2 linked regions of the Alloalcanivorax dieselolei B5 genome follow. The protein of the gene in region 1 binds, or shares a complex with, the protein of each later gene. Links are inferred from orthologs where the notes say so. Each region holds a gene or a part of one and is shown in the gene's direction. Other genes may lie near its edges.

Region 1 (3,100 bases):
GCTGCTGGGCCTGCTCGGCACCGTCTTCGGCATGATCAGCGCTTTCCAGGCTCTGGAACAGGCCGGCTCCCAGGTGGATCCGGCCATTCTCTCCGGCGGTATCTGGGAAGCACTGCTGACCACCGCCGCGGGTCTGACCGTGGCGATTCCCGCCCTGGCCGCCTTCCATTGGGCGGACCGCACCATTGAGGTGTGCCGGGAAAAACTGCAGGACCGCCTGTCCCAGCTGAAAGTACAACGCCGCCGCCTCGACCAGGACAGCAACGCTCCGACCCGGGACAGCGTTCCCAGCAGCGAGGCCCGCATCGCCCATGTATCTTGAGCCCGAACGTCACCGTTCGCCGGCTATCAGTCTCACCCCACTCATCGATGTGGTTTTTATTCTGCTGGTGTTCTTCATGCTGGCCACCCGCTTCGGGGCCTGGAAGGACCTGCCGGTGAGTGTGGTGCCCAGCGAAGCCGTGGAACGGCAGGACGACAAGACCTGGCTGGAGTTGCACGTCAACGCGGAAGGCAAAGTGGACTGGAACGGCGAAGCCTTGTCCCTTGAACAGCTGGGTGAAAGGCTGGCCGGCCATGACGAAGCCGTGCTGATCACCGGCGATCCGGACGCGCCCCTGCAGGCCGCCCTCGCCGCCGTTGACGTGGCCCGGGCCGCCGGCCTCAAGGAAGTGCAGCTGGAGCTGCTGCCATGAATCTGGAAGACAACAGCCCCCGCCGGCCACCGCTGGAGCCGGTGCTGCCGCTGATCAACGTAGTGTTTCTTCTGTTGATCTTCTTCATGGTGGCCGGCCAGTTGGCGCCACGTCCCACCGTGGATGTGACCGCACCGAACAGCGCCGAGGCCGCCACCGAGGAAGACCCCAGCCAATTGATGTTGATCCTGGACAAGCAAGGCGTGCTGTTCCATGACGGCGAACCGGTGGCCGAGGCCAGCCTCGCCACGCTGATCGCCGAACATCAGGCGGAACGGGAAAAGGAAGCGGCTGACAAGGCGGCTCAAAACGGCTCCAAAGAAAGCCCGACGGCACCCACCACCGCCGCCACCGCCGACAGCGGGCAAGAGACGACATTACCGCTGGTGCGCCTGCTGGCTGATGCCGGTGTGCCACTTAGTGTATTGCGCGAAAACCTGGGCAAACTGCGAGACCTGGGTGTGGAAGAAGTTCGTTTGGTAACCCAGAGCGAGAACACTCCGTGAGGCGAAGTATACGACTGATCATTAGTTGGGCCCTCGCGATCCTGGTTCACGGCAGCCTGCTGGTGACGGTGAATTCGCTGACCCTGGCCGGTGGCCGCGTGGGCATTCAGGGTGGTCAGCAGGCCATGACGTTGTCGCTGGCGCCCAAGCCGGCACCACCGGCACCGGCGCCCCAGGTGGCTCAGGTGGAAACCAAGCCTCAACCGAAGCCCGAGCCCAAGCCGGAACCCAAACCCGAGCCCAAACCGAAGCCGAAACCAAAGCCCAAACCCAAGCCGGAGCCCAAACCCGAACCGAAACCGGAACCCAAGCCCGAGCCGAAGCCCGTCCCCAAACCGGAGCCGAAGCCCGAGCCGGAACCCGCCCCTGAGCCACGGGCCGAACCCGCCGGTTCTCCCGAAGCGGAACCGGACGCGGAGCCAACCGAACAGGTGGCGGGCGGCGCGCCCCAACCCAAGGGCCAGAAAGGCATCGCCGGGGACATTGGCGAGGGCGTCCATCGCAGCGGTGACAACGACAACGCTCTGAACCGCTATCTCGGCAAGGTGCGGGATACCATCGAGTACAACAAGGTCTACCCGGCCCGGGCGCGCATGCGCCGGCAGCAGGGTGAAGTGGAAGTCAGTTTCCGGGTCAACGCCCAGGGCCGTGCGGAAAATGTGGAACTGGTGGGCAGTTCCAACAGCCGCATTCTCGATCAGCAATCCCTGGAACTGGTGCGCCGGCTGCGCTTCCCGCCGCCCCCGGCCCAGTTGGGAAGCGATCCGGTGGCGGTGCGGATTCCGATCAATTACACGCTATAAGGACAACGCTGCTGCGGCGGCTTCGTAGCTCCCTAGCAGAAACAGACCAGTCAGGGTGTGGGCATAAGCAGGTGCTTAGCCCTCCTTCTCTCCCCAGCGCGCCACCAGCGTCTGCGGCACGCCCAGGTGATCCAGCAGACGCGCCACCACGAAGTCCACCAGATCCTCCACTCGCCGCGGGCGATGGTAGAAGCCCGGCGCCGCCGGCAGGATGGTGACACCCAGCCGCGCCAGCTTCAGCATGTTTTCCAGATGCAAAGCGGATAGCGGCGCCTCCCGAGGCACCAGGATCAGGTGGCGGCGTTCCTTGATCGCCACATCCGCGGCCCGTTCGATCAGGTTATCGCTGGCGCCATTGGCAATGGCGGACAGCGTGCCGGTGGAACAGGGGCACACCACCATGGCCGCCGGCGCGCCGCTGCCGGACGCCACCGGCGCGGTCCACTGCTCCAGGCCACAGACCACCAGACGGCCTTTATCGGTACCGCTCCAGTCCCGCAACGCGGTCTCGGCGGCACCGGTGCCGGCGGGCAGCTTGAGATCGGTCTCGGTACCGATCACCACCCGCGCCGCCTTCGACAACAAGACGTAGACCTCGCAGTCCGCTTCCAGCAGACATTGCAGCAAGCGCAACCCGTAAGGGGCACCGGAGGCGCCGGTGAACGCAAGAGTGATCCGTTGTCGCATCGCGCTCTCTCCCATCAGGACCGTGCCGCGTGCAGCGCGTCCAGCAGCTTGCCGTGAATACCGCCAAAACCGCCGTTGCTCATTACCACCAGATGGCAGGGGCCGCGCTCACCGGCGGCCACCGCCGCCACCAGCGCATCGAGATCCTGCTCCACCCGTGCCGGCACCGGTGACTGCGCCACTACGTCATCCAGGGACCAGTCCAGACCCGGCGGCTGATACCAGATCACCTGGTCGGCGGCGGCGGTGCTTTGTGCCAGAGTATCGCGATGACGGCCCAGGCGCATGGTATTGGAACGCGGTTCGATGATCGCCACGATGCGCTGCTCACCGACCTTGCGCCGAAGCCCGTCGAGCGTCGTGGCGATGGCGGTGGGATGATGGGCGAAATCATCGTAAACGTGCACAC
Region 2 (3,064 bases), 320 kb from region 1 along the record:
GAGGGTTCCAACCTGGGCGCCGCTTTCCTGCTCAAACACGCAAAAAGCGAGCTGGGGTTGTCCGAGACGTTCGGTGCCCGTCACCTGGCCGGCCATGACGACGGCCGCGGACTGCACTGGCGCCGGTTCAAGGAGGTCCTGGATGCGCTGATGCTTTCCCACGATGAGCGGCGACAGGCGCTGCAAGGCGCGCTCGACGCCTTCGGCTTTGCCCGCGAAGGCGTCGAGGTGCTGCTGGCCGGTGCCGTGGTGGACGTGCAGTGACGGGGGCGATGATGAACACCAAGGTCCTTTTCGTCGCTGCCTTTTGCATCGCCGGTTTGCTGGGTGTCGGGCAGGTCCATGCGCAGGAAGACGCGCGGCCGGCGGTGCCGCCGGAAACCGCTGCCTCGGAGGCGCCGCTCCTGGAATCCACTGAGGAGGAGACCGCGGCTGGCGAGACTCCGGATGCCGCCGCGCCGGCCGTGGAGTCGGTGACGGAAACCCATAATGATGGGCCGGTGCTGCCCCATGATTTGTCGCCGTGGGGCATGTATCAGGCCGCTGACCCGATCGTCAAAGCGGTGATGATCAGTTTGCTGCTGGCGTCCCTGCTGACATGGACGGTCTGGGTTTTCAAACTGGCGCAACTGTTTCGCGCGCGCCGGCGCGCCGGCCGGGTGCTGGCGGCCCTGGTGGAGGCACCGGATTTTGCCGGCGGTGCCCGCCATGCGGCTACCCGTAAGGGCGATGGCGCGACCCTGGTGCGCGCCGCCGAACACGAACTGGTGCTGTCCTCGGGCGGGCCGGTCACCGACGAGGGGCTCAAGGAACGGGTGGCGGCGCGGCTCGACCGAGTGCAGGTGGCCGCCGGCTCTCACATGAACAAGGGTACCGGTATCCTGGCGACCATTGGCGCGGTGGCGCCGTTCGTCGGCTTGTTCGGCACGGTATGGGGCATCATGAACAGTTTCATCGGCATCGCCCGCACCCAGACCACCAACCTGGCGGTGGTGGCGCCGGGCATCGCCGAGGCGCTCCTGGCCACCGGCATCGGGCTGGTGGCGGCGATCCCCGCGGTGATCATCTACAACCATTTCGCTCGCTCCATCACCCGCTACCGCGCCCTGCTGGGCGATATCACCACTGCTCTGATGACGCTGATCAGCCGGGATCTGGATCGCCACCATCCCCAGGCCCGCGCGTTGGCGGCGGCCGATAAGGAGGCCGTGCCGGGCGTGGTGCCGTTGCAGCGGAGCGGCGGCTGATGGCTTTCAAACCGCAGGGCGACGACGCTTCCGAATTGCCGGACAACCATGACATCAACGTCACGCCGTTCATCGATGTGATGCTGGTGTTGTTGATCATCTTCATGGTGGCGGCGCCGCTGGCCACGGTCAGCGTACCGGTGGATCTGCCGGCGGCGGTGGCCGAGCCGCGCCCGGCGGAGCCGAAACCGCTTTACCTCAGTGTGCAATCCGATCTCACGCTGACCCTGGGGCAGGATCAGGTGGTGACGCTGGAGACCCTGATCCCGGCCTTGCGGGATGCGCTGCCGGATCAGGAGCAGCGCATTCTGCTGCGCGCCGACAAAAGCGTGCCCTATGGTGAGTTGATGCGGGTGATGAACCGGCTCAGCGAAGCTGGATACCTGAAAATCGCCCTGATCGGCGCGGACAAGCCGGCGGATTCCAGGCCATGACGTTGTTGGCGGGACCCGACATGGAATCCGGCAGGCGGCAATGGCCGGCATGGGGGCTGGCGCTGCTGGTGGCGGCGATGGCCCATGGGCTGGTGGTGTGGGGATGGCTGTGGCATCCCCGTCAGGAGGCGTCGGTATTGCCGGCCGCGGCGCCACAGGTGGTGGAGGTGACGTTGATCGCGGCACCGGAGACACCGGAGGCGTTACCGCCTGGCCCGAAGCAGGTGGAGGCGGCACCTTCGGAGCCGGAACCGGTGGTGGAGCCGGAACCCGAACCGCCGCCACCGGTACCGAAGGTCAAAGCGGAAGTGGCGTTGCGGGAGAAATCCGAGCCGCCGAGGGAAAAACCGGAGCCGGAAAAAAAACAGACCCGACCGCAGCGAAAGGTCTCACGGCAGTCATCCGAGCAGGCCGCGCCGCAAACCACGGCCCCGGCGGCGGTGCCCGACGCGCAACCGGGTGAGGTGGCCGGCGCGCCGGCCGTTGGCGCGCCCAGTCAAAGCGAGATCAATGCCCGCCAGCGCTGGCAGAGCCTGCTGCGGGCCCATCTGGACCGGCGCAAGCGGTATCCGCGGCAAGCGCGGATGCGCCAGCAGCAGGGCGTGCCCTGGGTGTCGTTCACCATGAACCGGGAGGGCAAGGTGCTGAGCGTTTCGCTGTCCCGCTCCAGCGGCGTGGAAGCGCTGGATAAGGAGACCCTTGCCCTGGTGCATCGCGCGGAGCCTCTGCCGATACCGCCGGCGGAGGTGAAAGGGGAGCGGCTCAGCCTGACGGTGCCAGTGGAGTTCTTCATAGATCGCTGATTATCGGTACTGGCCGGGCGGTTTTTAATATTGAGAATTGTTATCATTCATGCCGAGTGGGCCCGCTGAGGCCGCGCTCGCTGATTCGTCTTATTCCAGGGATGCCGATTAACGGATAGGTGGAAACATGATGAGAAAAGTTTGCTTGAGCCTGGCGCTGTGCGCGGCGTGCTGGGTTCATGCCGGAGCCCCTCCGCGGGATAGCGCCACGGCGCCAAAGAGAGTGGTGGCCGCGGGCGGGGAAATCACCGAAATCGTCTATGCGCTGGAGGCTGGGGATCGGCTGGTGGGCGTGGACACCACCAGCAATTACCCCGCCGAGGTCGCGGCACTGCCAAAGGTCGGTTACGTCCGTGCCTTGCCGGTGGAAGGCATCATGAGCCTGCGGCCGGATGTGATTCTGCTGGCCGGTGAGGCGGGCCCGCCGCAGGCGGTGTCGCAACTGCAAGGGCTGACCCAGGTGGAGTCCATCGATTCGCGATGGAGCCGGGCGGGGCTGTTCGCGCGCGTTGACCGGATCGGTGAAGTGCTGGATCACACCGACCGGGCCGCGTCTCTGAAACAGTCGCTGCAACACCGT

What was found.
Region 2: the proteins of B5T_RS05230 (region 1) and exbD are in contact, whole or in part, in a cryo-EM structure (PDB 9DDO), measured with the Escherichia coli proteins. The link is inferred for Alloalcanivorax dieselolei B5 from one-to-one orthologs.

Annotation. Positions count from the first base shown.
Region 1 is NC_018691.1:1,150,144-1,153,243, reverse strand. The notes cover bases 102-3,100. They hold B5T_RS05230 (energy transducer TonB), read left to right. Parts: upstream 102-1,197; coding sequence 1,198-2,004; downstream 2,005-3,100. Other genes in these bases: mpl (UDP-N-acetylmuramate:L-alanyl-gamma-D-glutamyl-meso-diaminopimelate ligase), read right to left, coding at 2,706-3,100; B5T_RS05225 (flavin prenyltransferase UbiX), read right to left, coding at 2,080-2,691; B5T_RS05235 (ExbD/TolR family protein), read left to right, coding at 692-1,201; B5T_RS05240 (ExbD/TolR family protein), read left to right, coding at 312-695; B5T_RS05245 (MotA/TolQ/ExbB proton channel family protein), read left to right, coding at 102-322. In the rest of the region: more of B5T_RS05245, read left to right, coding at 1-101. UniProt on the Escherichia coli protein: Interacts with outer membrane receptor proteins that carry out high-affinity binding and energy dependent uptake into the periplasmic space of specific substrates such as cobalamin, and various iron compounds (such as iron dicitrate, enterochelin, aerobactin, etc.).
Region 2 is NC_018691.1:1,467,837-1,470,900, forward strand. The notes cover bases 1-2,963. They hold exbD (TonB system transport protein ExbD), read left to right. Parts: upstream 1-1,246; coding sequence 1,247-1,681; downstream 1,682-2,963. Other genes in these bases: B5T_RS06755 (biliverdin-producing heme oxygenase), read left to right, coding at 1-264; exbB (tonB-system energizer ExbB), read left to right, coding at 276-1,247; B5T_RS23735 (energy transducer TonB family protein), read left to right, coding at 1,678-2,484; B5T_RS06775 (heme/hemin ABC transporter substrate-binding protein), read left to right, coding at 2,612-2,963. Outside these bases: more of B5T_RS06775, read left to right, coding at 2,964-3,064. UniProt on the Escherichia coli protein: Involved in the TonB-dependent energy-dependent transport of various receptor-bound substrates.